DNA from 3 places in the Mesobacillus sp. AQ2 genome. Region 3 is predicted to be linked to each of the others. Evidence: predicted binding sites of a transcription regulator. Region 3 holds the regulator's gene; each other region holds the start of a gene.
What was found. The regulator LexA, encoded in region 3, represses DNA repair genes until DNA is damaged. The targets are predictions, from matches to a motif close to CGAACATATGTTCG.
Positions count from the first base shown of each region.

Region 1: a site for LexA is predicted at 8,293-8,306, ahead of addB (helicase-exonuclease AddAB subunit AddB). Genes of this name have one in related genera too.
Region 2: a site for LexA is predicted at 5,294-5,307, ahead of uvrB (excinuclease ABC subunit UvrB). Genes of this name have one in related genera too.

Region 1 is NZ_CP126080.1:1,383,726-1,394,035, reverse strand. Features, by position in the region: gene QNH36_RS06895 (spore germination protein) at 66-284, shown strand; gene QNH36_RS06890 (HNH nuclease-like protein HlpB) at 281-589, opposite strand; gene addA (helicase-exonuclease AddAB subunit AddA) at 726-4,508, opposite strand; gene addB (helicase-exonuclease AddAB subunit AddB) at 4,510-8,085, opposite strand; gene QNH36_RS06875 (MFS transporter) at 8,456-9,610, shown strand; gene QNH36_RS06870 (class I adenylate-forming enzyme family protein) at 9,702-10,310, opposite strand, start outside.
Region 2 is NZ_CP126080.1:4,238,122-4,248,431, reverse strand. Features, by position in the region: gene QNH36_RS21440 (S8 family serine peptidase) at 1-1,300, shown strand, start outside; gene QNH36_RS21435 (HAD family hydrolase) at 1,422-2,102, shown strand; gene QNH36_RS21430 (GNAT family N-acetyltransferase) at 2,095-2,502, shown strand; gene QNH36_RS21425 (helix-turn-helix domain-containing protein) at 2,649-3,224, shown strand; gene QNH36_RS21420 (EAL and HDOD domain-containing protein) at 3,353-4,594, shown strand; gene QNH36_RS21415 (CsbA family protein) at 4,922-5,149, shown strand; gene uvrB (excinuclease ABC subunit UvrB) at 5,450-7,429, shown strand; gene uvrA (excinuclease ABC subunit UvrA) at 7,437-10,310, shown strand, end outside.
Region 3 is NZ_CP126080.1:2,016,998-2,027,307, forward strand. Features, by position in the region: gene QNH36_RS09940 (hypothetical protein) at 1-64, shown strand, start outside; gene QNH36_RS09945 (GNAT family N-acetyltransferase) at 117-653, opposite strand; gene QNH36_RS09950 (hypothetical protein) at 640-1,173, opposite strand; gene QNH36_RS09955 (ATP-dependent DNA helicase) at 1,332-3,254, shown strand; gene QNH36_RS09960 (hypothetical protein) at 3,306-3,536, opposite strand; gene lexA (transcriptional repressor LexA) at 3,671-4,294, opposite strand; gene yneA (cell division suppressor protein YneA) at 4,449-4,763, shown strand; gene QNH36_RS09975 (YneB family resolvase-like protein) at 4,789-5,436, shown strand; gene QNH36_RS09980 (DUF896 domain-containing protein) at 5,514-5,747, shown strand; gene tkt (transketolase) at 6,068-8,077, shown strand; gene QNH36_RS09990 (VOC family protein) at 8,280-8,702, shown strand; gene QNH36_RS09995 (SDR family NAD(P)-dependent oxidoreductase) at 8,823-9,569, shown strand; gene QNH36_RS10000 (lysozyme family protein) at 9,665-10,310, shown strand, end outside.

The DNA of each region.
Region 1 (10,310 bases), 630 kb from region 3:
TTGGCTAACTAGCCGCAACTTTTTATGTATATCGCCCAATAGAATAGCAGAAAAGGATGTTTTCAATGCCAGCAATCATAGGTCCAGTCCAAATCTTGAATGTAGGCGGCGGGACGGTGCAGTTTGGCGACACACTGTTCATCTCGCCAAAAAGTAATTCAAAAACAGTCGCTGGGCAGGGTGGTTTCAATACTGGTGGTTTCATTGTTACGAATAACGGACTTAGCGCCAGTAATGTCCTTGATGCCAACCTGATCGACCAGCCGACAGTAGGAAATAACTAGCGCTTTTTACGTTTTCGAGCATTTGATTTTGAAATTCTCGGCAGCCTTGTAGAGGGCTGCTTTTTTATCCATTTCAGGAATTTTTGCAGTTCAGGATGTAAGCGGAGCAATTCAATACTATTCAATCCCGTAGCCAGCTCCTCATTTGTGAATAAAGCATGTATCTGTTTGTGGCAAGGAATGCAAAGGCTGGCAGTTGGCATGAAGGCTCCGCCCCTTTCCCTTGGTGTCAGATGATGGACCGTGACCTCGACCTCATTCCTGCCGCATAGTTCACAAGTGTTGATATGGCTTTTCTTTGCCATTTACAATCCCTCCTTCAACAAGCCCTGTTGGTAATTTCCCCTTCATGGATTTTCTTAATCAGTTGTGCACCTGTCCCATACGCTACAAAAAAGGAATCGGCAAGGATTGTGTGAACAATCAACCGATTCCTTTAATTTAGAACTGATCCATTTCCAGAAGATGTCCGCCATCAAAGAAATATAAATATTTCTCTTCAACTGGCTTTTTCCATACTTGTTGAATCGCCTTTGCATACAGGCTGATCTGGATTCGATAACGCTCTTCCAAAATCGGTTTTGCCTGTTCGAACCCGCCTTTATAGCGGTCATGGATGCCATCTGTCTTGAAGTCAAGCAGGACTGTCCCTGTCTCATCCTCGAAAATACAGTCGATGACCCCCTGGATAAAAATCGGCTCATTTTCTCCCTGCCAATCAGGGTAAACCTCTTTTGCCGGTAATGAGAGATAAAATGGAACCTCGCGGCTGACCTTGTTTGCTCCAAGGAGTCGCTGGCCGATCTCAGTATCAAAAAAGGCAAGAATCCATTTTTGATCGACTGCCTCCTTCTGTTCCGGGAACAGCAGCTCATTCTCGACCATTTGCTCCAGCTGTGATTCAAGGCTTAACTCTGTAATCGGCCTGGAAAGATCGATATGCTGCATGACCATATGCATCGCGGTTCCCCGTTCTGCAGGGGTGAGTTTTTTTTCCTGCATGAACCTTGGCCTGTTAAGGATTGGCTTCGTAAACCGGCGGACGATCTGTGTCCCGCTCTCCTCATCCCTTGTTTCGTGGTTTCTCTTCAGCTCGGTTACAGACTGTTTCGAACGGTGATTGGCCGCTTCCTTAAAGTGATATTTCCATGAAAGCTGTTCATTGACCTTATCAGCCAGTTCCGAAACCTGGTTTACAGCCTGGCCAGCTGCGACAAGATCCATCAGGCTCTCGCGCTCTTCGTCTTTCTCATCGGCATATGAAATGATTTCCTCTGCGTTAATCGTTGCGATTTTCCAGCGGGATGGATGACAGTTAATCTCTTCGTCGAGTGCAGGATGCAGGATTGCCTGGCTTCCCCTGATCGACTCACAATCCTTATGACGGATAACAGCTGGCCCTATCCAGTCAATATAGCCTGATGCCGATGCCCTTAAATATTCATCAAGGAGCCATTCCGGATGGCTTGCTTCGTCCTGCCACTTGCTGATCGTTTTATCTGCATCCTTCACAGAACCGATCAGGTAGAGCTTTTCTTTTGCCCGTGTCAAGGCAACATAGAGGACACGCATCTCTTCAGAAAGCATTTCCATCTTATGCTTGCGTTTGAACGCCAATTGCGGCAAAGATGGAAACGAAATTCGCTTCTCAGGGTTGATGTACTTAGCAGCAAAGCCAAATTCTTTATCAAGCATATAGAATTTTTTCAAGTCCATCGTATTGAAATTCCGGGCAAGTCCCGCTACGAAAACTACTGGGAATTCCAGCCCTTTGCTGCTGTGGATCGTCATGATCCTGACGACATCTTCCTGTTCTCCCAGCGCCCTTGCCGCGCCAAGATCATCGCCACGCTCCCTCATCCGTTCAATGAAGCGCAAAAAGCGGAACAAGCCGCGGAAGCTCGTCGCTTCATATTGTCTTGCGCGATCATAAAGCGCTCTGAGATTAGCCTGGCGTTGTTTTCCGCCTGGCATCCCGCCTGCAAAATCGAAGAACCTCGTCTCCCTGTATAATTGCCAGATTAAATCAGAAACAGATCCTTGTCTTGCAGCCGTTCTCCATTTTTTCAAGCCTTCAAAGAAACGACTCGTCTTTTCATGAAGAGCTTCATTTTCTATTGTCGGCTTGTGGAGACAGAATTCCGTCAACGCCTCATAGAACGAACCTCTTTTCTGGCTGATCCTGATGATGGCTAGTTCTTCTTCGTCCAGGCCGACGATCGGTGACCTCAATACAGCGGCAAGCGGGATATCCTGATAAGGGTTGTCGATTACTTTCAGCAAAGAAAGCATGACCGCGACCTCTGTCGCCTGGAAATAGCCAGTCGACAAATTCGCGTAAATCGGGATTCCCTGCTGCTTGAATTCCTCCATGATTTGAGGAGCCCAAGTCATTGAGCGAAGAAGGATGACGATATCGCGATAATTGACGGGTTTGGATGTTTTTGTTTTGGGATTATACACACCCCGGCGCTCTTCAACCATATCCTTGATATGCTTGGCCATCAGCCTTGCTTCGAGCTGGGACTGTTCAAGGTCTTCAGCATCGAATTCAGTATCAGCTGACTCATTCACTTCTGGGGAATCATAGTCTGTTGAAGCACCTTCTCCCTTATCAATCAACAGGAGCTCGACTGGGAAGGAATCATCCTCAGGATAGGGAGCCCCTTTTTTCAATTCAGCATTATCATCGTAATGGATTTCACCGACTTTTACGCCCATGATTTGTTTGAATAAATAATTGGTGCCGTCCAGTACTTCGCTTCGGCTCCTGAAATTCTTCGCAAGATCAATTTTCAGGCCAGTTCCTTCACCCTCAGCCGTGAACCTGTTGTACTTTCCGAGGAAAAGGTTTGGTTCAGCAAGACGGAATTTGTAGATCGATTGTTTTACGTCCCCAACCATGAACAGATTCCCGGCTGCCTCTCCTTCTGCCGTTAACAGCTGGAGGATGGCTTCCTGGACCATATTCGTGTCCTGGTATTCATCAACCAGCACTTCCTTGAATTTATTGCGGTAGGCCAGTGCAGCTTCGGAAGGCGATACAGGAGATACATTTCCATCATCAGTCTTTGCAGTCAATATCTCAAGTGTGTAATGCTCAAGGTCTGAAAAATCCACGAGACCACGTTCCTGCTTCACTTCTCCAAACCTGTGCGAAAATTCTTTCACGAGGTCAATCAGCACGGCGATCAACGGTTTCATTTCCTGCATATCCTTCAGGAAGCTTTCTGGTTTTCTGGAAAATAGTTCACTTCTTAAATCCTGGACAATTTTCTTTGCACGGTCCCTGAGCTTGGCGGCTTTATCGACTAGATCCTTATTGTAATCATCGCCGCGACATGTCTTTGCCCTCCCAAAATCAGCAAGCTGTATCGCTTCATGCAAATCTCCCCAGGTTTGTTCACTGGCAGCCAGCAATGTGTCGATCACATGAAGATCTTCTGTAAAATTGACAGCCCGTGGTGCCGGTCCGCCCGGCATCCTGGAAATGTCCAGCGCTTTTTCGAGAAGCTGTTTTGCCCCCTGAAGCTGCAGCTCGATATCTGAGATAAGTACTTTCATAAACGGCAAGTGCTCGATCGCAATGCTGCCTGCTGCTTCGTACATGGATACGATGGAATCAAGATACGCATCAGGGGAAGGATTGGATCTGGCAAAATCAAACAGGTCAGTGATGATGTCCTTCAACCCTTCATCGCTGCGGTCATTCGTGAACGCATCCACCAGATTGAAAAAAGGCTGATTATCTGCTTTGCCGTATTCTTCTTCAAAAAGATCTTCAATCACTTCGTCCCGCAAAAGCTGTCCCTCGGTTTCATCCGCGATTCTGAAGCCAGGGTCAACATCAATCAGATAATAATATTTCCTGATGACTTCAAGGCAAAAGGAATGGAGCGTTGAAATGGACGCTCGATTCAACAGGCTCAGCTGCTTTTTCAGATGTGTTGAATCAGGGTGGCTGTTGATGGCTTTTTCAAGCGCTTCACCAATCCTGTGACGCATTTCAGCCGCAGAAGCATTTGTGAACGTTACGACGAGCAGCTCATCGACGTCAATAGGATAGTTCTCCGAAGTGATTTTCCTGATGATCCTCTCGACAAGAACAGCCGTTTTACCTGATCCGGCCGCCGCTGCGACAAGTATATCCTGCCCCGAGGCCATAATTGCCTTCCACTGATCTTCCGTCCATGTCGCGCCTTCCGGTACTGGCGGTATATTCATTCTAGCCAAGGTCCTCTTCCTCCTCTCCTATTGCTGACAGTAGGCCGAACTTCTTGATTTCTTCAAGTCTTGCAGAATCGACTGCCAGCCCATCATCGGCCTTCAAGTTTTCGTCTTGTCTCAGCGACTGCAGCAGGTCTTCCTTTTTAATGACAGGAAGCTTCCTGAAGTCATTCGATTCAACCGCCTGGTCAAACTGGCATACCGGCTTGAACGAGCAGAATGTACATGGTGCCCGGTCCTTGAGTTTGTATGGAGCAACATCAACAATTCCGCTGACAATCCTGTTGCCGGTCTCCACATACTTATGGCGCACAAATTGCCGTAAATGGTCAAAATCCTCACGGCTGGCAACCTTCGAGCTCTTCAGCAGGCTTCCATCTTTTTTAAAACCCGCGGAGATGATCTGTGAACTGCCTGTATCGAGCCCCTTGTCCATCATCCGGATGACATTCTCATCGCTTAGCAGCAATCCGTTCATTTTAAAACGTTTAAGGATTTCCTCTTCAATTTCATCAAGCGTCAGCATTTTTGAAGCATTGACAATCGGGTTGTGCACATGGAAATAGAGTACACCTGCAGGGTCAGCCTGCTTCCCGACAAGAAGCGGTGAATGGGTGATAATGATATCCAGGTAGGTGAGCATCTGAAGTGCTACACCGTAATACACCTCTGTCAGATTGACATCCTTCACGCTTGATTTGTAATCAATCACTCTCAGGTATACACCATGGTCATCCTCGGCTTTATCAACACGGTCAATCCTGCCCATCAGCTCCATCTTTGTGCCATTTTTCAGCGAAAAGCCCAGCGGAGGCAGTTTACCCTGCCGGCCGAAGCCGAGTTCCAGGCCGACTGGGGAGAACCCGCTGACTTTTGCATGCTCACTCAACACGAGAGATGCGCGGCTGATGATGTTCTGAAGTTTTTGCCTGATATAATGATGCCTGTTCGAGCTAAGCAGGATTTCATTCTGCAGTTTTGGAGCAAGCTTTTGCACAGCATCCCTTGCCAATTCTTCAGCCTGTGCCCTTGTAAGCTGGGCCCAGCTAAGGTTTTGCTCCATCACCGTTTCAGCGATTTCCTTCAATGCCGCGTGGAAAAGATCGCCGATATCCGGAGCCTCGAGCCGGAATATCTGCCGGTCTCGCAGCTTCAAGCCATGCTGGACATAATGCGAGAATGGACAGCTGTTGAATAGTTCCATCCTGGAGACACTTGCCTGGATTTCCTCGCCATACAATTCCTTCGTGACAGATTCAGACAGCTGTTTCGTCCTGTTTTCATAAAACAGGCTGGAAAGAACTTTCCGGGCTGTATCTGCCCAGCGGTGATTCTTCATATAATAATCGTACACATCCCACCAAAAATCATAGACAGGATAATTCCGCTTCTTCAGCTGAAGCTGGGATGTCAGATAGGATAAGGCAATATTTTCACCGGCAGCATATTCAAGCTGCTCTGCTTCCGGCAATTCCGAAGGATCTGGCAGGAAGAAATGCGTCTGATGTCCTGGAAACAAGTCCGAAATCCTTTTGATGAAGGAAGAAGGCATCAGGGCTTTCCCCTCTTCATTGGCAATCGGATAACTGATATAAAGCTGCTCCGAAGGCGTCACAAAAGCCTTATAAGCCGTAAAAATCTCATCCAGCAGCTTAGTTCGGCTGCCCGGGGCAAGCTTCAAGCCTTTTGATTGCAAAAGCTCGCGGTCGTCATCCGCAAAAATTCCTTCCTCGGTCATCTTGGCAGGAAGAATGCCTTCGTTCACGCCAATCACAAAAGCCACCTTTACATCGGCAAGCCTTGTTTTTTCTATGTCGGCAACCAGTACCTGGTCAATTGCCGGAGGAATCAGCGAAAACCTCAGTGACTCAAAACCAGCATCAAGGATGGAAACGAATTGCTTCGGTGCCACCTTGCTGTCACCCAGCATTTCGACGAACTGGTCAAGGAGATTGATCACGGCATTCCAGGCCTGCTCGTGCTCCCTTGCGTCAATCAGCCTTCCTTCCTGCTCCGCATATATTCTCCATGCTTCGAGCTTGGCGGGAATATCGAGCTCCTCCAGGAAGAGATAAACCGCTTCAGAAAGCTTTCTGCCTGTGTCAGCACGTTTCAGGCGCCGGGCCATTCGCAGAAGCGGTGAAGTAATTAACTGCTTCAAGTCATTCAGTTCCTGTTCAATCTTCTTCTCAGCATCCGTCTGGGCCACACTGTCATACTCGAGCCCCCGAATTCTCCGATATTTCCAGCGGTCTTTTCTCGTCCATTTATCTCCCTGGATCCCATATGCAAGCACATAGTTCTCCAGGATATCCATCTGTTCACGCACCCTGTTCAGGTCAGCACCCTCAGGGAACAGCAGGTCTGTCTTTACAGCCCGGAAAATCGGCTCATACCGCCAGTTCCCCAGGACCGTCTCCAGGCTTGAACGGACAAGCTCGATCAATGGATGGTGGAGCATATTCCGTTTCTGGTCGATAAAGAATGGAAGTCCGTAGTCTTCAAAAATGGTTTCCAGTACTTCACGGTATTCGCTTCCCCTCATCAAGACAGCGATATCGCGATAGCGGTATCCATCATCCCGTGCCAGGCCAATGATTTTTCTGGCAACTCCTTCAAGCTCGGAACGTCTGTTGGCTGCCTGTGCGATATGGATTGACGCCTCGCCTGAATACGGTACAGCCGGCCTTGAATCGAATTCCCTTTCAAGATGCTTCAGGGATTCATCCTGCCAGCGCCGCTGTTCAGACAGCACGACATTATCTTCTAGCTCATAGCCTTTTGTCCTTATCATGTCATAGAGTGTTTGGCAGGTCTCTCCTGTCAGCCTGAATAAATGAAGTTCATCAGGCTGTTCATGCTTGAAATCCCTGTCAACCGGGAGTGCGATTGTCACTCTTTTGGAGGAGGCAATCAGCTGATCAATGATCATGAGTTCAAGCGGCGTGAAACTATAAAAACCATCAATGTATACTTCCGCATTTTTCAGATAGTCAGAAGCCGGGATCTTTTCGGCGAGCAGCTTGAAATAATCCTCGGAATCTATATATTTACCAAACATTTCATCTTCGAACTGGCGATAAACCAGCTCCAGGTCGTGGATCTTATCATGTAATGCCTTGTTTCCTCCGGAGCCTTCAGCCATTTTTCCGGCAAGTTCTTCCGGATTGATGGCATAGCGTTTGAACTCGATCAGCATTTGCTCCATCTGCTGGATAAAACCATTTTTATCCGCAGCTTTCTGGAAGATTTTCAGGTCCTCTTTTTTGTCTTCAATGATTTTGCGGATCATCATACTGATCCCGACGCTGTCCAAATGCTGGCGTATGTATCCTCCCGTTTCCTGAAGCACTCTCCACGCCAGGCGCGGGAAGCTGTATACCTGTGCCCTGATCATTCCACCAAGGTCAGGATCTGTGGATAATCTGTATTCTGACAGGAAAGACATTTGTTCCGGCACAAGATAGACAATCGGATCTCCTTGAGGATCCGAAACAAGCCTGTCCTTCATTTCCTTCATGATCAGCTCGGTTTTCCCGCTGCCCGAGCGCCCCAGTACTAAACGTACAGACATCTGACTTCCCCTTTCTTCTAGTAAAATAACAATCTTCCAAGCCTAACTTTTTTCCTTTCACGACGTGCACTGTGCCTGTTTTTTATTTGTAAGGACATTGGAGCCATCGTTGATCCAAGTGCTATGTTCAAAAAAGCAATAATCTATGAAATCAGCCACCTGCTAAAGTCGAAAAAGGCGCTTCTCTCACCTGCGCCTTTTGTCTGCCAAACAATTGTTCTGTATGTATCCTATTATACCTTTTTCACAGGCCGATTTGGAAGCAAAGAGCCCGTTAATTTTTCCCATAGTGCATGACCTTCTTGAGTGCAAATGAACAACCATCATCGGACGGGGAATCTGCATATATTGTATGTGGCAGGTGATGAAAATGAAATCGATAAGCTTTTTTCAAAAAGCTTCCATCCTACTGACGCTGTGCGCCATTATGGTCGCCAGCAATATCTATACATTGATTCCCGTTTATTCGGTGGTATCGGATAGCCTTAGGATACCAGAATCTCATGTTGTTCTTGCAGGCGGGCTATTCACTTTTCTTTATGCCTGCGGTCTCCTCTCGTTCGGGCCAGCCTCGGATTATACAGGCCGGAGGAAGATTCTCGTGTTCGGTTTGCTGGCCTCCGCTATTGCCACCTGTGCTGTCGGTTTTTCTGTCGGGTCGCTCAGCCTGTGGATCACTCGTTCTGTTCAGGGTTTAACTCTGGCTACTTTTGCTTCGGTTGCCTTTGCCTATTCATATGATCTTTTCACTGCCCGGCAGAGAACCATCCTTGTGGTCCTGATCAACACCGGCTTTTTGATTGCCGGCATCTTCGGCCAGGTCGCCAGTGCCTTCCTGGCTGAAAGTTTTTCCTGGAATGCCGTCTTCTATTTCTTTGCTGCCGTTTATTTAATTCTTTTTTCTTTTGCCTTTTTCCTGCTGAAAGAATCGCCGGTACAGCCTGTGGAACAAAAACCGCTGGGGATGATATTTTTTCAATTAATAAAAGAGCCGCGGTTGATGAAGTGCTATGTCATCACCTTTTCGCTCCTGTTTGCAATCATCGCTTTCTACGATGCGATTGGCCGTTTCTTTGCCGGACCTGCATCTGACCTTTTGCTGATCCGCCTGGTCGGATTGATTGGTGCCATCCTATCACTATTCACCGGGACAATGATGGATAGATGGGGCACACTGAGGACGCTGATGTTCGGGCTGGCAATCGGCTCCACGAGTGCGTTCACCCTGCTGTTCCTGCACACAGCCAGCGCCCTGATCATTCTCTCCATCTTCTTTGTTTCATCCATCTCACTAGTCATCCCCACCGTCATTACACTAATTGGGTCCTTCGGCAGCAGTCAGCGGGCGAAGGCACTTTCACTTTATTCATTCATCCTGCTGACCGGTGCAAGCCTGGCTCCCCCAGTCGCCGCTGTATTACCGTTTCACGGAGTCATGCTGTTATTGGCACTTCTGTTCCTTTTTAATATCATTTTATGTATTTTTGTAAATGAAAAAGCATTCCAGTCAGCTAATGCTGGCTGAAATGCTTTTGATTGGTGATGTGATGGCAGGAAGTTTAGTTGATTCTGTTGCATAACTCAAAAAGTTTTTCATATAAAATTAAATTCTTTTTTCAGCTGACTGGCTTCTGATTTTTACTGGCTATTTCCTTTAACTGCTTTTTGTCAATTTTCCCGACATGCGTTTTTGGCATGTGGGTGATAAAGTGGATCTGTTTCGGCACTTTATAGCCAGCCAGCTTTTTTCTGCAATATTCCTTTACCCCATCTCCGCTTAACGCTGCTTCTCTTTCAAGGACGATGAATGCCGTCACGGCTTCACCCCATTTTTCATCTTGGACACCGATTACCGCGGCTTCCAGGATGGAAGGATGTGAGCTTAGCCAGTGCTCGATTTCCAGGGGATAAACATTCTCTCCGCCTGTGATGATCATCTCCTTTTTCCTGCCGACGATATAGAAAAAGCCTTCTTCATCCTGTCTGGCAAGGTCGCCGGTGTGGAGCCATCCATCTTTCCAGGCATTTTCGGTCGCGATGTCATTTTTCCAATAATACGAGAAGGCATGCTTGCCCCTGATCGCTAACTCGCCGATTTCACCGGCTGGCGCTTCACTTCCGTCGTCTCTGATGACCTTGATGGAGGTGAATAACATCGGTTTGCCGACCGAACCTCTTTTGACATCCGCATCTGAAGGATCGATGAAAAAATTATTCGGGCCAGC
Region 2 (10,310 bases), 2.2 Mb from region 3:
CGAGACTGCTTACCTGCCTTATTACACAACCATGAGCGGGACCTCAATGGCGACGCCACATGTTGCCGGGATCGTCGCTTTGATGCTCGATGCGAATCCACAGTTGTCACCGGATGAAATCAAATCCATCCTTGAACAGACCGCTACGAATATGCCAGGCTATGAAACATGGGAGGTCGGTGCAGGTTATGTGAATGCCTATGCAGCCATCGATCAGGCATTCAATGATACTGCCTATGGATCAACCCTGAACTCAACCCAGACATTCTATAGCAATGTTGATTCATCAACGGAGCGAAAGGAATTTTCAGTTGATTATAATCCGCTCACATTTATTTCGGATAACAAATATGAATTCACTGTCGAAGAAGGCATGTCCAGCATTGTGGCAAAAGTAGACGGAGCGGGTCTGATGGAGCAAACGGGCAATCCAATCAACCTGGTGCTGATTGCTCCGGACGGCAAGGAATACAGCTCAGGTGTAAGCCTGCTGTTCCCGCTCTACTATGACCGCACCGTATCGGTCACATCACCTGTACCTGGTGCATGGAAGGCTGAAATCCGCGGGCTTCGCGGGGCAGATGCCAATCCGCTAGGCCTGGCTCTTCCAGAAACGGTAAAAGGAGAGATGGCGTTCACGAAGGTCAGCGGTTTCTCCGGATTGAATGATATTGCCGGACACCCAGCAGCTGAAGCAATTAAAATGGGGGTGGGCGAGCGTTTATTTGATGGCTTCTCGAATGGCGCCTTCAAACCTGATGCACTTTTAACAAGAGCTGAGCTGGCAAAATACCTGGTAATGGGAGCAGAAATCAAGCAATCACTCCCAGCAGCCCCAAGTTTCACGGATGTTTCAAGCTCAGACATTCCATTCATTGAAGCAGCAACTGCCAAAGGAGCCTCCTTCCGGGATCAGCAGCATATCCAGAACGGAGTCATTCTTCCTAAAGCAACAGGCAAATTTGCGCCAAAGGATGGCGTGACTCGCGCAGAATTGGCATACTCACTCGTCCAGGCATTGGGCATGCAAAAAGAGGCGGAAGAATTCGATGGCCAGCTGACCGTACAGTATAATGATGAGAGAATTGCCATTTCAGATGCAGCAGAAGTTCCGGAACATCTGAAAGGCTATGTTCAGATGGCGCTGGACCTGAACATCCTAAATGCGAACTTCGCTGTAACACAGGGTCCATACGATTTAAAACCAAAAGTAACAGCAAGCTTCAGCCCAACTGCAAAAAACACACGCGGAGACTTTGCAGTTGCGATGACACGTTACTATAATGCATTTCTGAAATAGGGTAAAATGTGAACAGGCCTAAAATGGTCTGTTCTTTTTCGCATGGGCTAATCCCTGGCAGCGTCCATAGTTCAGAAAGTCATTAAACAAATACGATTCTTTTGAAAGAGGAGGAATTCAGTTGCGGAATATTGAGGCTGTCTTTTTTGATTTGGACGGTACCCTCCTGGATCGTGAAACATCTCTCGTAAAATTTATTGAAGCCCAGTACGACCGCTTTCAAATTGAATTGCAAGTGATAGACAAACAGATTTATAAAGAGAGATTCATTGAATTGGATGCCCGCGGATATGTATGGAAGGATAAAGTCTACAGCCAGCTCTTACAAGAATTCAACATAGCGTCACTGACATGGGAAGAGTTGATGGAAGATTACATAATGAATTTCAAGCATTCGTGCACAGGATTTAATAACCTGAACGAGGTAGTTGGGAAACTTAAGCAAATGGATCTGGGGCTGGGCATCATTTCGAATGGCAAGGCTAATTTCCAGATGGACAATATAAAGGCTTTAGGAATTGAGGGTTACTTTGATACCATTCTCATCTCTGAAGCAGTGGGATTGAGGAAACCTGACTTACGAATCTTCAGGAAGGGGATTGACGCTCTTGGTGTATCAGCATTTGGCAGTATATTTGTAGGTGACCATCCAGAATATGATGTGGCTGCCTCCAAATGTGCCGGGATGATTGGGATTTTGAAGCGTAATGACTATTGGCACAGCGCGGAAGCTGATTTTATCATTAAAGAATTAGAAGAGTTGTTAGGGATCATCGGAAAAGGAGCTGAAAATCATGACTGATTTTAAGGTTACATATCATCCCCCAAGCATTTCAGACTATATCAATCTTCGTCTCGAAGCAGGTTTGAGCGCGAAATCGGAGGAAGCCGTGCGAATCGGACTGAAAAATTCATTATTTGCTGTCACTGTTTATGAACATACCACGCTAGTGGCGATGGGAAGGATCATTGGCGATGGCGGGGCGTTTTTTCAAGTAGTAGATATCGCCGTCAAGCCGGCTTATCAGGGTAAGGGATTGGGAAGACTTGTGATGGAGGAGCTTTGCACATACCTTGAACAACATACATACGAAGGTTCTTATGTCAGCTTGATTGCGGATTCACCGGCAAATAAGCTGTATGAAAAATTTGGTTTTGACTATACTTATCCTGCTTCCTATGGAATGTATCGTAAGTACTAACAAGTGGTAATGGAAGGAAAATCCTGCGCTAATAATTGTTGGGAAAATTGGTTTTTTACCCCATGTGGTATTCTTCTTGGATTCTAAATGTGTTTTAATTAGCAAAGTGAAAAATAAAGCAGCAGTAATTTTAGATTGAAGGATGGTTGAGATCTAAGATGAAATACGCGCCTGAAGATATACAGCTAATTAAAGACCAGCTTGGCAGCCAATCATTACCTAGCATTGCCAGAAGGCTGAATCGCAGTCTTACAGCCCTTGAAGTGAAGATCACCAGATTGGGACTGTCCCACACGAAATCTTACACGGGAATGCTGACCGCAGGAGAACTGGCAAACATCCTCAAGATAGACCGAAATACCGTGATGCAATGGATCCTTAATCATGAATTGGATTCCCATCAGCGGATTACCCGCAATAAGAAGAAATTTACCTTCATCAACATTGATGATTTTTGGGCGTGGGCTGAAAGTAAGCGCCATAAAATTGACTTTTCCAAACTAGAGCTTGATGCACTCCCTCCTGAACCGGAGTGGGTGGCAGAAGAGCGTAAAACCGTTCGGCAAGTCACGAATTATAAAGCATGGACGAAAAAAGAAGAGAAGCTCCTGATGGAATTCTACTGCTGCGGCAAGTCGTTGGGCGAAATCTCTGAATTGCTAGGGAGGACGCGAGAATCCATTCGCAAAAAAATCAATAGAGTTATTCATAATAAGCAATGAGAAAAATTGAAAATCCTGGTAACTCAACATTAATCTTGTAATACTTGTAAAATAATAGTATATTTTTCCTATCAAACTATTGTTAAATAGTAACAGATTAGTTGTTAACGTCCCCGGGAGGATTCAGTATGGATATTTATGTTGCCAGGCAGCCTATATTTGATTTGAATGAGAAAACTGTTGCGTATGAATTGCTTTACAGGAGCAGCGCAGTCAATACTTATCAGCATACAGATGGGGACCAGGCTACAACGGACGTTATTGTGAATAGCTTCTTGAATATCGGGGTCAAAGATTTATCGAATGGCAAACCTTGTTTCATTAATTTTACTGATAATCTATTAAAACTGGGTGTTCCTTCTTATTTCAATCCATTATCCATTGTGGTGGAAATTCTTGAAACCGTTGAATTGAATGATGAGATCCTGAAAATTTGCCAGGAATTGAAATCGCATGGATACACTATTGCGCTGGATGATTTTTTTGTTTCCCAGTGGAATGAACTGACGGTCCGATTATTGGACTTTATTGATATAATCAAAATCGATTTCAGGACGACCAGCCGAACGGACAGGCTGGAAATGATCCGCTTTTTAAAGGGAAGGGCCATCCGGTTTCTTGCTGAAAAAGTCGAAACGATCGATGAATATCTTGAAGCGAAGGAAGATGGGTTCGTATTCTTTCAGGGTTTTTACTTTAGCAAGCCAGTTATCCTGAACAGCTATGATATCCCATCTTATTATCATTCCTATTTTCAGATTCTGAAAGAAACCGAGAGCCCGGAACCAGACCTGGAAAAAATAAAGGATGTCATTGAAAAGGATATATCCCTTTCCTACAAACTGTTAAGATTGATCAATAACCCGGTTTTCAGGCCGCGGAACGAGATTTCCTCGATTAAGCAGGCTATTATCCTTTTAGGGCTTAATGAAATAAAAAAATGGATCTATGTACTGGCCATCAGGGGAGCAGTCACAGGTACCGGCAATTCCAAGGAAAGGGAAATCATTGAATTGTCCCTAAAGCGGGGAAAGCTGGGGGAACTGATTGGCAGGAAGGTAGGAAGAGAGGTATTGGCCTCTAAGTATTTCCTTCTCGGAATGTTTTCCCTGATGGATTCCCTGCTGCACCATCCGATGGAGGACTTGCTTCAAGACTTGCCTCTCAGCAATGAATTGAAGGATGCCTTATCGGGTGAAAAGAATGATGAATACGTCATGCTTCAATTTTTAATAGATATTGAGCATGCCTTCCACGAAAATCTTGAGCTTGCTTTCAACCCGACCACGATGAGCAAGGAAGAGCTCTTCAGGCTTTATGGAGAGGCGAGTGACTGGGCAGCCAAGGTATTGACTGAAGTGAATCCATAATCTTTAAAGCATGCTGCTGCATGCTTTTTCTTTTAGGCTCTTTTCTCAAACTTTGTTGCTATTGACTACTAAATGGGATTGAATGATAGTTTTCTTCATAAAATAAAAGCTTATCATGAGAAAAGAGCTTGCACACTTAAAAACGAACTGCAAAATGGCTTTTTAGCACGTTAAAATCGGCTTTAAGATTTTAACAACATCTTTCGATAACAACCTTCATTTGCAAAGTAAATTCTTGTAACCTGCCGCTAAAAAAGCTATATTTTTTACATAGATAAAGTCGTTTTGAAAAAGTTCGAAATTCTCTCTGAATGAGGTGTTTTTCCATTGGTGCTGAAATATTTGTCCGCACTGCTCCTGCCTGGTTTCATGGTCGTGTTTTTTTCCCGGGTTGCCTATAATCATGTCCTTGCGCTTGTATTGACAGTCGCATTGATCGCGGCTTCTGTTTATAAAGGGTATACGGATACCTTTCTGCTGATCGTCGTTGACGCTTTCTCGTTGACGTTTGGCTTCTTTCTGGCCAATCAGATGAGGAGCAGGAACAAGAAATAGCTGAAAAAACTTAAATCAAGCCTGTCGAATTCTGTTCGGCAGGTTTTTCCTATTACAGCAGGCAAAACCGAAGTTCAATCAAACATTTGATTAACAATCATTCGACATTGCTCAACAGTGTCTTTTAAAAGAAGAATAATAATTCGAATGTCTGTTCGCTTTTTGTTGGTTTGTTTTACCTGCTTTGTGGTAGAATGAGGATATGACTTTTTTGACAACCGTGTAAGGCTTATATATAGGAAGGTTCATTTTCCACTGCGAAATGAACCCGACAGAAATTAAATTACAGGAGGCTTTTCTGTGAAGGACCAATTTGAATTAGTCTCGAAGTATTCCCCGCAGGGAGACCAGCCTGCGGCAATAACAGAGCTGGTGAAAGGCATTCGCGATAACAAGAAGCACCAGACGCTCCTTGGCGCGACAGGAACAGGTAAGACGTTCACGATTTCGAATGTCATCAAGGAAGTGAACAAGCCGACGCTTGTCATTGCCCACAATAAGACATTGGCAGGGCAGCTCTACAGCGAGTTCAAGGAATTTTTCCCGAATAATGCGGTTGAGTATTTTGTCAGTTACTATGATTACTACCAGCCGGAGGCCTATGTGCCTCAGACGGATACATTCATTGAAAAAGATGCGAGCATCAATGATGAGATCGACAAGCTGCGCCACTCAGCTACTTCGTCTTTGTTCGAGCGCAAGGATGTCATCATCATTGCCAGTGTATCCTGCATCTATGGTCTCGGTAATCCGGATGAATACCGTGACATGGTCGTGTCGCTCCGGACTGGGATGGAGATTGAGCGGAACAAACTGCTCCACAAGCTGGTTGATATCCAGTACGAACGGAATGATATTGACTTCAAGCGTGGGACGTTCCGTGTCCGCGGTGATGTTGTTGAGATCTTCCCTGCATCACGTGATGAGCATTGCATGAGGATTGAGTTTTTCGGTGATGAGATTGACCGGATTCGCGAAGTCGATGCGCTCACTGGCGAGATCATCGGTGAACGTGACCATGTCGCGATTTTCCCGGCATCCCACTTCGTAACCCGCGAAGAAAAGATGAAGATCGCGATCGAGAATATTGAAAAAGAACTAGAAGAGCGCCTTGAAGTGCTTCGTGCCGAGGAGAAATTGCTTGAGGCTCAAAGGCTTGAGCAGCGGACAAGGTATGACCTTGAGATGATGCGCGAGATGGGCTTCTGTTCAGGAATCGAAAACTACTCGCGCCACCTGACTTTAAGGCCGGCGGGTGCGACTCCTTATACATTGCTTGATTACTTCCCCGATGACTTTTTGATTGTCGTCGATGAGTCGCATGTTACATTGCCGCAAATACGGGGAATGTTTAATGGTGACCAGGCACGTAAACAAGTGCTTGTTGACCATGGGTTCCGCTTGCCGTCAGCTATGGATAACCGTCCGCTGACATTTGCCGAATTCGAGAAGCATGTCAAACAGGCGGTGTTCGTCTCGGCGACTCCAGGGCCGTACGAACTGGAGCATACACCGGAAATGGTCCAGCAGATCATCCGTCCTACTGGATTACTTGATCCGACAATCGATGTAAGGCCGATTGAAGGCCAGATCGATGACCTGATCGGCGAAATCCAGGAGCGGACGAAGCGGAATGAGCGTGTACTGGTAACAACCTTGACGAAGAAAATGTCAGAGGATCTGACCGATTACCTGAAGGAAATCGGCATCAAGGTCCAGTACCTGCACTCAGAGGTCAAGACGCTTGAGCGGATTGAAATCATCCGCGAGCTGCGGCTTGGTAAATATGATGTCCTTATCGGAATCAACCTTTTGAGGGAAGGATTGGATATTCCGGAGGTATCGCTGGTGACGATTCTGGATGCCGATAAGGAAGGCTTCCTCCGTTCAGAAAGATCGCTCATCCAGACGATCGGACGTGCAGCGAGGAATGAAAACGGTCATGTCATCATGTATGCGGACAAGATGACCGATTCGATGACAAAGGCGATCAGTGAAACGAAGCGCCGCCGTGAAATCCAGGAGGAATATAACAAAAAGCATGGCATCACACCGCAGACGATCCAGAAGAGTATCCGCGACGTGATCCGTGCGACGATTGCTGCCGAAGATCAGGAAGCGTACAGCCCGGCAGAAGGTCTGAAGAAGCTGACAAAGAAAGATCGCGAACAAGTAATTTTAAATATGGAAAAGGAAATGAAGGAAGCAGCAAAGGCCCTCAACTTCGAACGGGCAGCCGAGCTGCGTGACCTCATTCTTGAGTTGAAAGCGGAAGGATGACGATAACATGGCTATGGATAAACTGATTGTCAAAGGCGCCAGGGCCCATAATTTGAAAAATATAGATGTCACCATTCCGAGAGACAAGCTTGTTGTGCTGACAGGACTTTCCGGTTCAGGGAAGTCCTCGCTGGCGTTCGATACGATTTACGCTGAAGGGCAGCGCCGCTATGTGGAATCATTGTCTGCATACGCGCGCCAGTTCCTCGGCCAGATGGACAAGCCGGATGTCGATTCAATCGAAGGATTGTCTCCGGCGATTTCCATCGACCAGAAAACAACAAGCCGGAACCCGCGTTCAACAGTGGGAACGGTGACCGAGATTTATGATTATTTGCGACTGTTATTCGCAAGGGTGGGAAGACCAACCTGCCCGGTGCACAATATAGAGATTACCTCACAGACGATTGAACAGATGGTCGATCGCGTGCTGGAATATCCGGAGAGAACGAAGCTGCAAATTATGGCTCCGCTCGTTTCCGGCCGTAAAGGCACCCATGCAAAAGTCCTTGAGGATGTAAAAAAGCAGGGCTATGTCCGTGTCCGCGTTGACGGGGAAATGCTCGACCTGGGTGACGAAATCGAGCTTGAAAAGAACAAGAAGCATTCGATCGAAGTCGTCATCGACCGGATTGTCATCAAGGAAGGCATAGCTGCACGCTTGGCGGACTCACTTGAATCTGCACTCAAGCTAGGTGAAGGCAATGTGCTGATTGACGTGATGGGCGAGGAAGAATTGATGTTCAGCGAAAACCATGCCTGCCCGATTTGCGGTTTTTCAATCGGTGAGCTGGAGCCGCGGATGTTCTCATTCAACAGCCCGTTCGGTGCCTGCCCGGAATGTGACGGACTCGGCGCAAAGCTGGAGGTTGATGTCGACCTGGTCATCCCGAATAAGGAGCTTTCATTAAAGCAGCATGCCATTGCCCCGTGGGAACCGACGAGCTCGCAATACTATCCGCAGCTGCTTGAGGCAATCTGCAATCACTATGGAATCGATATGGATATGCCGGTAAAGGATCTCCCAGACAACCAGATGGAGAAGATTCTCTATGGTTCCACTAAAGACAGGATTTACTTCCGTTACGAGAACGACTGGGGACAGGTCAGGGAAAATTATATTGTTTTCGAAGGCGTATTGAAGAATGTGGAGCGCCGTTATAAGGAAACTAGCTCTGACTATATCCGCGAGCAGATGGAGAAGTATATGGGCGAGCACGCCTGCCCGACATGCAAAGGCTATAGGCTGAAGCGTGAAACCCTGGCGGTACTGGTTGACGGCCGCCATATCGGTGAAGTAACAGCATTATCGGTTGAGAAAGCACATCAATTTTTCGAGGGCCTTGAACTTTCTGAAAAAGAAATGAAAATTGCCAACATGATTTTCCGTGAAATCACTGAGCGGCTTGGCTTCCTGATAAATGTGGGTCTGGATTATCTGACGTTGAGCCGCGCTGCCGGAACGCTATCCGGCGGGGAAGCTCAGCGGATCAGGCTGGCAACCCAGATTGGTTCGCGTCTAACCGGAGTGCTTTATATCCTTGATGAGCCGTCCATCGGTTTGCATCAGCGCGACAATGACAGGCTGATTGATACGCTGAAAAATATGCGTGACATCGGCAATACCTTGATTGTCGTCGAACATGATGAAGATACGATGTTAGCGGCTGACCACCTGATCGATATCGGTCCTGGTGCTGGCATCCATGGCGGGGAAATTATCTCCCAGGGTACGCCGGCAGAGGTGATGGATGATCCAAATTCGCTTACGGGCCAGTATCTCTCAGGCAAAAAATTCATTCCGCTGCCAATCGAGCGCCGCAAACCAGACGGCCGCTATATTGAAATCAAAGGCGCAAAGGAAAACAACCTGAAAAATGTCAATGTGAAGTTCCCGCTCGGAACCTTCATGGCCGTCACAGGTGTATCCGGTTCCGGCAAAAGTACCCTGATCAATGAAATCCTTCATAAATCGCTGGCGATGAAGCTGCACAGAGCAAAAAGCAAGCCAGGCGAGTTCAAGGAAATAAAAGGTATCGATTACCTCGACAAGGTCATCGATATCGATCAGTCGCCAATCGGCCGTACGCCAAGATCAAACCCGGCAACCTATACGGGTGTGTTCGATGACATCCGTGATGTGTTTGCGTCGACGAATGAAGCAAAAGTCCGCGGCTATAAAAAGGGCCGCTTCAGCTTCAATGTAAAAGGCGGCCGCTGTGAAGCCTGCCGCGGAGACGGTATTATCAAAATCGAGATGCACTTCCTGCCTGACGTATACGTCCCATGTGAAGTATGCCATGGTAAGCGTTACAACCGCGAGACTTTGGAAGTGAAATACAAAGGAAAGAATATTTCAGATATCCTTGATATGACGGTTGAGGCAGGGGTTGAATTCTTTGCTAATATTCCGAAGATCGCCCGCAAATTGCAGACGATTTACGATGTCGGCCTTGGTTATATCAAACTCGGCCAGCCGGCGACGACTCTTTCCGGCGGGGAAGCCCAGCGCGTCAAGTTGGCATCCGAGCTGCACCGACGCTCAACAGGACGTTCGCTTTATATCCTGGATGAGCCGACAACCGGTCTGCACGTCGATGATATATCCCGCCTGCTTGTCGTCCTCCAGCGTCTCGTCGAAAATGGCGACACCGTGCTGGTCATCGAACATAATCTCGATGTCATCAAAGCCGCTGACTATATCGTCGACCTTGGCCCGGAAGGAGGAGACCGCGGCGGCACCATCGTCGCTACCGGCACTCCGGAAAAAATCGCCGAAGTGGAAGAATCTTATACCGGCCGGTACCTCAAGCCGATATTGGAACGCGATAGACTGCGGATGAAAGAGCAGATCGAGGAAAAAGAAAAAAGTACTAGCAAT
Region 3 (10,310 bases):
TGGAAGGTTAACAGATAAAACTGAAGTTCATGACCTGGAATCAGCATTGCTGCCAGGTGAATAGGTCATTGCTTTTAGGGTCACAAAAAGAAAAAGTGCCAATACGAGCACTTTTTTCAGCTTACTGCACTAAAAGCTGGGGGATATTCTATTTTTCCTTCTAAACCATTCAATGAGCCCTGCTCAAGCTCGATTGCCATGAACACTTCATTTGGTACTGGAAAGGGAGCGTTGACACCGAAATTCTTCGAGGGCTGAAACCCGAATTTAGGGTAAAAATTCGGATGGCCAAGTACAAATACATGTTGATATCCTAAAGACTTGCATTTATTTAAACCTTCCTTGACGAGTGCTGAACCGATTCCGCTATTTTGATATCCGGGCTTCACAGCCATTGGAGCGAGAGCGATTGTTGGGATCACTCCTTTTTTTGCAAGAAGACTGATGATGCTGAAAAGAATATGTCCGATGATTTCTCCGTTCTCGTCAACAGCTACCATGCTTAAGTCAGGAATGAAATTTTCGGAATCCCTGATTAGTTCAACCAAACGTGCTTCATTTTCACCATTTACAAAAGCCGCTTGATTTAAAACCCTGATACCATGAATATCTTTAATAACTTCAGAACGAATAAAATAATCATCGCTCTTCATATTTCTTAAACTCCCTCCATACCAAATTAGAAGTTTTGGAGTCAGAATCAGAAAATTCCCGGTAATAACGCTTTTCATTTTCACCCGAAATTGAGTCGATATCATTTAACAACATAACTAGAAACTCCCTATCTTTGTTGATTTGCTCTTCAATTTGTGTGTAATCTCTGCCATTTCTAATATTGAACGCTAAGTGCTTATAATGGTCTGCAAGTTGATCCCAGACTTCTCCTAAATTTGAAATCTTTCCATTCATCATATAATATTGTCGGCTTAGAATAGAGAGTTCCCCTAGATGACTGGCAAACGTGAATTCGCCATCCTCTTCTTTCAAGATCTTTATCCATAGGGTCGGATCAGCATCGTTCTCCAGTAGAAATATAGAGTCTCTTACTGTCCGCTGGAATTCAGATCCTGCCTGAATTTCTAGGTCAGTGATTTTTTTATACTGATAAAGATTGAGTAAAATCAATGCAGCAAGAATGAATTTGGTCAGGTTTATAAAATATTTAGTTTTCATATGACCACTCCTTTGTATAAAGTTGAGATAATAATAACAGAAAATTCCAAAAGGGCAATCAGAATTTTTACCAGAATGAATTCTTTCACTTCCAGCACTTTTTTCTGTTATGATTAAAACTGGCTTTTTGCCAGAATCAATTTTCAAGGAGAACCTGAATGACAAAAAATCTTCCATTTACCATCACTAAAAATGATACATTCTTTGATTTATTAGGGGATTACATTGGTGATGTTTTTTATGATATTTTGCCTGAAAAGGGCTATGAGTTGCGCGACGAACAGATTTATATGGCTTTCCAGGTGGAACAGGCCTTTAAGAACAAAGGGATTGTGTTTGCGGAAGCTGGTGTAGGAACAGGCAAGACATTCGTTTACTTGATTTACGCGATCCTCTACGCTCGTTATATGGGGAAGCCTGCAATTGTATCCTGCTCAGATGAAACACTGATCGAACAGCTTGTAAAAGAGGGCGGAGACATCGAAAAACTCGAGCAGGCATTGGGACTTAAAGTGGACGTCCGGCTGGCAAAAGCGAGAGAGCAATATGTATGTATCAAGAAGCTTGATGAGCTTTCGAACACCTCTGACGACATGGAAATTCTTGATGTCCATGACCAACTGCCAGATTTTATTTTTGATGAAGGCATTTCCATGAATTCATTCAGCCGGTACGGTGACCGAAAGGAATATCCTTGGGTCACCAATGAAAAATGGTCTCAGATGGCGTGGGATCCACTTCAGCAATGCTCGACATGCAGCTGGCGCCATCGCTGCGGGCAAACATTGAATCGTGATTACTACCGGCATGCCGGAGACTTGATTATTTGTTCTCATGATTTTTACATGGAGCATGTGTGGACAAAAGAATCACGGAAAAGAGAGGGCCAGATGCCTTTGCTGCCTGAAGCGAGCACCGTCATATTTGATGAAGGTCATCTGCTTGAATTCGCAGCGCAAAAAGGGCTGACATACAGATTTAATTCGCAAACTCTGACGACTGTGTTAACAGGCTATATGCATCAGGATGTCAGGGAGGAATCTCTCTATTTAATCGAGGACATCATAGAGCTGCATGACTCATGGTTCGACCTGCTGGTTGAGAACTCTACTGCTGTTGAGGGTTCGAATCGAAAAGAAGTTGCGAAGCATCCTGCAATCAGGAAGACAGCTGAAACTTTGGAAAAGAAGGTCAGCGAATTAATGGACCAGCTGGTATTTGACGCAGAAATGTTCCTGATTGATGAATACCACTTAAAAATCATGGAAGAATATCTCGAGTTTTTTGCATATGGTCTATCGATCTTCCTGAAGAACGATGAAGGGATTTTCTGGCTTGAAGAGAATGAAGTTCAGTCTTCACTCGTCATCATGCCTCGTCTGGTAGAGGACATTCTGAAAAAAGAAGTTTTTGCACAAAATATCCCGTTTGTTTTTTCTTCAGCAACTTTATCCCAGGTAGGGGACTTCAACTATATAGCGAAGAGTCTCGGAATTGAAAAATATACTTCCTTCACGGTTGCATCACCGTTTGATTATCAAGAGCAAATGGAAATTAAAGTGCATGTTCAGGATGCTGAAAATCAAAAATGGGAGAAAATAGGTACGGATCTGCGTACTGCAAGCGGGAGCTCACTGGTTTTGTTTTCTTCCATGCAGGAAATGGAAAGGTTCAGAGTATGGTCCGATCAACAGGAGTGGGATTTTGACATCCTGTTTGAAGGCGACCGTGAGATTAGTGAAACCGTAAAAGACTTCCAGAATGTCAAAAGCACTGTACTTTGCTCATACAGTTTATGGGAAGGTCTTGATGTCCCCGGTGAATCATTGACCCAGGTCATCATTGCTTCATTGCCATTCCCGCCTCATGACCCGGTCTTCCAGGCAAAAAGGAAGCATGCGGCCAACCCTTCTGCAGAAGTAGACGTTCCATACATGCTGCTTCGGTTAAGACAGGGAATAGGCAGGTTGATCAGGAGCAGCCAGGACGAAGGTGCCGTCCATTTATGGCTTACTGGTAAGCAAAAAGCAGAATTTATGGAAGAAATAACAGCAGTGCTTCCTGTTAGTGGCATTCATTAGTATAGGGGAAATCCCGAAAGGTCCAAGCCTTTCGGGATTTTTTTGCGGAAATTAGTCTCTGCATCCGCACTTTCTATCATCGCGGTCACGATCATTCTCATCCTGAGCACCAGCAACCAAGTCATTGATAATGCAACGACGGTCAGCACGGCAAAGATCTTCAAAATCAATTGTCGCCCTTACCTGTTTGTTGTTGCGGTTAGAGTAAAAAACTCCTGCTGAATCGTTATTATTAGATTGGATCCCATTCGAGCTTAAACTTCTTCCATAGCTAAAATACACGATATCTTATTCGGAAAGGGACAAGTTGTCAGGGCTTGTACCTACTTTGGAAAGGAATATGCTTTTTTCATAGAACCTTTAAAAAAATAAAAGTTTGATAGAACGAAAAAAAGCAAGCGGAGTCCGCTTGCTTTTTAGTGCATATGACGGTATACACCAATGACTTTACCAAGAATCGATACATTCCGAAGGATAATCGGTTCCATTGATGAATTTTCCGGCTGGAGCCTGAAATAGTCCTTCTCCTTGAAGAAACGTTTAACAGTTGCTTCGTCATCCTCAGTCATTGCTACTACAATGTCTCCGTTATTGGCTGTCTTTTGCTGCTTGACGATTACATAATCTCCATCCAGGATACCAGCCTCTATCATACTGTCACCCATGATTTCGAGCATGAAAACCTGCTCATCATGAGGAACAAGGCGGTCTGGAAGCGGGAAGTATTCTTCAACATTCTCAATAGCCGTAATTGGCATACCGGCTGTTACTTTACCGACAACAGGCACGTTGACAACATTATATTTAGGGATACGGTTTTCCTCTTCGATTTCCAGTATTTCAATTGCACGCGGTTTTGTTGGATCGCGTCTGATCAGCCCTTTGCTTTCGAGCCTTGCAAGGTGGCCGTGTACCGTGGAACTTGATGCCAGTCCAACTGCTTCGCCGATTTCACGTACGGATGGCGGATATCCTTTTTTCTTGACTTCACCTTTTATGAATTCAAAAATATCTTGTTGCCGCTTTGATAACTTTGTCATATTCACGCACCTCGTATTTTTTCTTGTCCTAATTATACCATGTCTATTTGATAGATACAAACATAAGTTCGAATTTTGAGTTGACACAAAACAAATGTTCGTATTATAATAAAAATCAAATAGGCGAACATATATTCGTTAGGGAGTGTCGATTATGAAAAGACTATGGGAAAACTATTCTTACGCTTTAATCCTTCTTGCTGTCAGCCTGATTTTTTCGCTGGTGGCAAAAGCAAATTTACATAACGATGATGCATACATAACTGTTACTATAGAAGAAGGGCAGTCACTATGGGAGATTGCAGAGACGTACGCCAGTGAGCATCGTTTATCGAAAAATGATTTCGTGAGCTGGGTAGAAAAGGAAAATGGGATTGTTGGAGAAAGGGTTTTTCCGGGAGATGAACTTGTCATCCCGGTGACGGCTGAATATCTGGAGCCAACACAGATTGCCGGGGCTGAAAGATAATTTGTACATAGAATCAGGTGACAGCATGAAAGCGATTATTTATTGCCGGGTAAGTACCACGAAAGAAACGCAGGAAACTTCGCTTGCCAGGCAGGAGGAAGAATTGCTCCGCCTTGCAGAACAGTATGGATTTGAAGTGATGAACATCATCAAGGAACAAGCCAGCGGGTATGACCTTGAAAGGGACGGGATCCTTGAACTGCTGGAGCTGATAAAGGACAAGTCAGTCGGTGCCGTATTGATTCAGGATGAGACCAGACTTGGCAGGGGTAATGCAAAGGTAGCTATTCTCCATTGCATATTAAAGGAGAACGTTAAGTTATACAGCATCTCTCACAGCGGGGAACTTCAGCTTTCTGAATCGGATTCCATGGTGCTCCAGATTGTCAGTATGGTAGAAGAATATCAGAGGAAAATCCATAACATAAAGATTAAACGCGGAATGAAACGTGCGGTTGAACATGGATACAAGCCTCAGCGCAATCTCAAAAATCAGGGCGAGCATTCCGGCAGGGAACGTAAAGATATGCCGATAGCAGAGATTGTCAGGCTGCGGAATAATGGCCTTACTTTTGCTGAAATTGCCGCTACTCTGAAAGGATTTGGCTACAATGTATCCAAGGCAACAGTGAATCGGCGATACCTTGAACATATAGAATCAAATGAGGAATGAGGCTCCTTTCTTGTAAAACTAGAAAAAATTTAGTAAGATGTCATTTGACGTAATTTTTTACACAAAGGAGCTTTACAATGCTATCAAGTGATAAAATTGCTAGAATCAATGAACTGGCAAGGAAAGCAAAAACATCAACGCTGACAGAAGAGGAAGCAAAGGAACAGACAAAGCTTCGAGCCGAGTATCTCCAGTCATTCCGTTCTTCTATGCTGAATACACTAAAGGGAGTTACCATTGTTGATCCAGAAGGCAATGATGTTACACCTGAAAAACTAAAAGAAGAAAAATTGAAGAATAAACTTCATTAATATATTCAATTTGGAATACATGAGAGAATGTATTCCATTTTTATTTTGGAAGCATGACAGATGAAAAAACTGAATGTTATATTCGACTACTGAAGTGAAAAATCAGCAATGGAACAATTTTAAAGGCCTCTTAGCTTCTATGTCAAAATCTATATTCCGTCTTCATCTGAAGCGTTTGCTTACATAAGTACAGCGAGTATGTGTCAAAATAAATAACAATACGGCGTTTTCTGTCTCCTTCAGGCATAATTTGTTGTATAATAATTTCTCTCGCTATAATATTAATGATGTAGCCAGTACCTATAGAAAGGATGTATTAAATGTTTAAAGAAATTGATATGCTTTCAATTGATTCCATTCGTACTTTATCAATTGATGCGATTGAAAAAGCAAATTCCGGCCATCCAGGCATGCCGATGGGGGCAGCACCGATGGCTTACACATTATGGACTCGTTATATGAATATCAACCCTAAGAATCCAGAATGGTTCAACCGCGATCGGTTTGTCTTGTCTGCCGGACACGGATCTATGCTGCTATACAGCTTACTGCACCTTGCAGGTTATGATCTATCAATGGAAGATATTAAGCAATTCCGTCAGTGGGGAAGCAAGACACCAGGACATCCTGAGTTTGGACACACTGCCGGTGTAGACGCAACAACCGGACCGCTTGGCCAGGGAATTGCCATGGCGGTTGGTATGGCGATGGCTGAACGTCACCTGGCTGCTGTTTATAATAAGGATAACTACAATATCGTTGATCACTATACATATAGTATCTGCGGTGATGGCGATCTTATGGAAGGCGTTTCTGCTGAGGCAGCTTCACTTGCAGCTCACCTTAAATTGGGTAAAATGATTGTTCTATATGATTCAAACGATATCTCACTGGATGGCGATCTTAATAAGTCATTCTCTGAAAGTGTTGAGGGCCGTTTTAAAGCATACGGATGGCAATATATCCGCGTTGAAGATGGCAATAATCTCGATGAAATCGCAAAGGCGATCGAGGAAGCAAAAACAGATGCAGATCGTCCGACCATGATAGAAGTTAAGACCATCATCGGATATGGTTCACCTAACCTCTCTGGTAAATCAGATGTTCACGGTGCCCCACTTGGCGCCGATGAATTGAAACTTACAAAGGAAGCTTACAAATGGACATTTGAAGAAGACTTCCATGTACCAAGTGAAGTTTATGATCACTTCAAACAGCAAATCGCTGATAAAGGTGAACAAACAGAACAAGCTTGGAATGAACAATTCTCTCAATATAAGAGGGAGTATCCAGAACTGGGTGCCCAGCTTGAAAAAGCTATAAAGGGTGAGTTAGTAGATGGATGGGATAAGGACATTCCAGTATACGAAGAAGGCAAGAGCCTTGCGAGCCGTGCATCTTCTGGTGAAGCACTTAACGGCATTGCGAAAAACCTTCCTTACTTGATTGGCGGATCAGCTGACCTTGCTGGTTCAAACAAAACAATGATCAAGGGAACAGGCGATTTCTTCCCAGGTTCATTCGAAGGCCGCAATATCTGGTTCGGGGTGCGTGAATTCGCCATGGGAGCAGCTATGAACGGTATGGCACTTCACGGAGGCCTTAAGGTGTTTGGCGGAACATTCTTCGTATTCTCTGATTACCTGAAACCAGCAATCAGACTTGCTGCGTTAATGGGATTGCCTGTAACCTTTGTGTTCACACATGACAGCATCGCGGTTGGGGAAGATGGTCCAACCCACGAACCTGTAGAACAGCTTGCCGGACTTCGCGCAATGCCAAACCTGTCAGTGATTCGTCCTGCGGATGGCAACGAAACAGCAGCTGCATGGAAGCTGGCAGTTGAATCAACTAAGAATCCTACAGCTCTGGTGCTGACTCGCCAAAACCTGCCGACAATCAAGAATACGGACAAGAATGCGTACGAAGGCGTTTCAAAAGGTGCTTATGTCATCTCTCCAGCTGGAAAAGAAACAGCAGATGCATTGATCCTTGCAGCAGGTTCAGAAGTAGGACTTGCAGTTAAGGCACAAGAGGCTTTAGCTTCTGAAGGCATCGACATTGCGGTTGTCAGCATGCCTGCATGGGATCGCTTCGAGCAGCAATCAAAGGAATACAAAGAAAGTGTCATTCCAAAGTCTGTCAAGAAGCGTCTAGGAATCGAAATGGGCTCTTCACTTGGCTGGCACCGTTATGTTGGTGACGAGGGAGAAGTACTTGCGATCGATACATTTGGTGCATCAGCGCCTGGTGAAAAGATCATGGAAGAGTATGGATTCTCTGTCAACAATGTTGTCGCTCGCGTAAAAGCATTGATCGAGCAAGACTAAAATTAACTTTATAAAAGAGCACGTAACCATTAATGGTTGCGTGCTTTTGTGATTAAAAGAACCTCCGCTTTTTTTTAGACTATTTTAGCAAAACTATATTCCTTGGGGAAATAACCTTCTTTTATATAGAATTTGAAAAAAGAGACAGTAAATGTTAAAATGTTAACGAACTGATGTTCTGAAAAATGGAAGGAGTGCTGTTATGGTAACAGGAATTGTCCCCTACATAGTAACAAACGGGAATGGCCAGGAAGCAGTGAAATTTTATCAGGAAGCATTGGGAGCAGAAGTGATCAGTCTGCAAACATTCGGTGATATGCCTGCAAACCCTGATCATCCTCTTCCTGAAGAAGCGAAGAACCGGGTGTTGAATGCCCAGTTGAAAATTGGCGGTGCTGGCCTCATGCTATCAGATACATTCCCTGGCCACCCATACCAGCTTGGTTCCCAGGTAACAATCGCGCTTCTGGTGGATGATGCTGCTGAAGCAAAAGAAATCTTTAATAAATTGCAGGTGGATGGAAAGGTAACAATGCCCCTTCAGGAAACCTTCTGGAGTCCCGCTTACGGCCAGGTGACCGATAAGTTTGGCATCGAGTGGCAAGTATCAACAGAAAGTAAATAATCCCCGGCTGGACTGCATATGCAGTCTGGCTTATTTTATTTACATAAAGAGATTGAATGGTTACGCAAAGTGGAATCACTATATATATCAACTTTGGTAAATTAGGAGGGGGAATTGTTTATGTCGAGTGGGTTTAAAGGAAAGACTGTAATTATAACGGGCGGTGCTAATGGAATCGGCAAAGGGATTGCAAGAGCATTTGCGCAAGAACATGCAAATGTATGTATCGCAGACATAGATGAATCCAGGGGAAAAGAATTAATATCCGATCTTAAAGAAATCGGCGGAAAAGCAAGATTTTATCAAACAGATGTCAGAAAAGAAAAGGACATTGTCAATCTTGTGGACAGTGTGTTGAGTGACTTCGGGCAGATAGATGTATTGATAAATAATGCCGGAGTGTCGCGGTTCAAGCCGTTGTTCGAGCTTACTACTGAAGAATGGGAGGATGTTGTATTTACCAATCTCAGGAGTGTGTTTATCGGCTCACGTGAAGCGGCCAGAAGGATGAATGAAGGTGCACGAATCATAAATATCGCATCAACGAGGGCAACTATGTCTGAACCAAATTCAGAAGCATATGCTTCCTCTAAAGGCGGAATCGTTGCCTTGACACATGCACTTGCCGCTTCGCTTCAAGAGAAAGGGATTACAGTCAACTCAATAAGCCCCGGGTGGATCCAGACAGTAGATTATGAAGATTTGCGTGAGAAGGACCATCTTCAGCATTGGTCCAATCGTGTCGGGAAACCGGAAGATATTGCAAGAGCGTGCTTATATTTGGCTGACAAGGATAATGATTTTATAAATGGGCAGGACCTCGTCATTGATGGAGGAATGACTCGTAAAATGATTTATGAAGAATAAGGATTCAGGGAGCTGCTAAAAATGATGGCTGCTCCCTTTTAACTTCAGATGATTTCTAATAAAATAGAAATAGAAAATCATTTGGGAGAGAACGAATGAAGTACACCAAAAAGAAACCTAAAAAGAAAAATCAAGTCCAAAGGAACTTCAATCTGGCAATTTTATTGTTTCTTGCCTTTATAGGTTTCTTCCTATTTGATAGGTTCCTTGATTTAGATATTTATAACCTAAAGAAGATGAATGTCGGGGTGACCAGTTCTATTGGTGAGGTTGCTAAATATACTCCGTTGATTGCGGAGGAATTGCAAAAGGTCGGCCTCGAGGAACATACTGTTACTGTTGCCGCACTAATGATGCAGGAAAGCAAAGGAAAGGGTGGTGATCCCATGCAAGCTTCTGAATCCATGGGATTAGCGCCAAATTCGATCAAGGATCCCCAACAAAGCATACAGCAGGGTGTTAAGTATTTTCACCGGGTTATGGATTATGGCAAAAAGATGCAAGTCGATTTTCCAACGGTTATCCAGGCATATAATATGGGAATCGGCTACATCGATTTTGTTGCTCAAAATGGCAACAAGCACAGCGAGGAACTCGCAAAGAAGTTTTCGATGATCCAGGTTGAGAAAAATCCGCAAACCTATAATTGTGGAGGGGACAAGAATAATTTCCGCTATCCATATTGCTATGGAGATTTCACCTATAGCACAAAAGTTGCCAGGCATATGGAAACCATTTCGG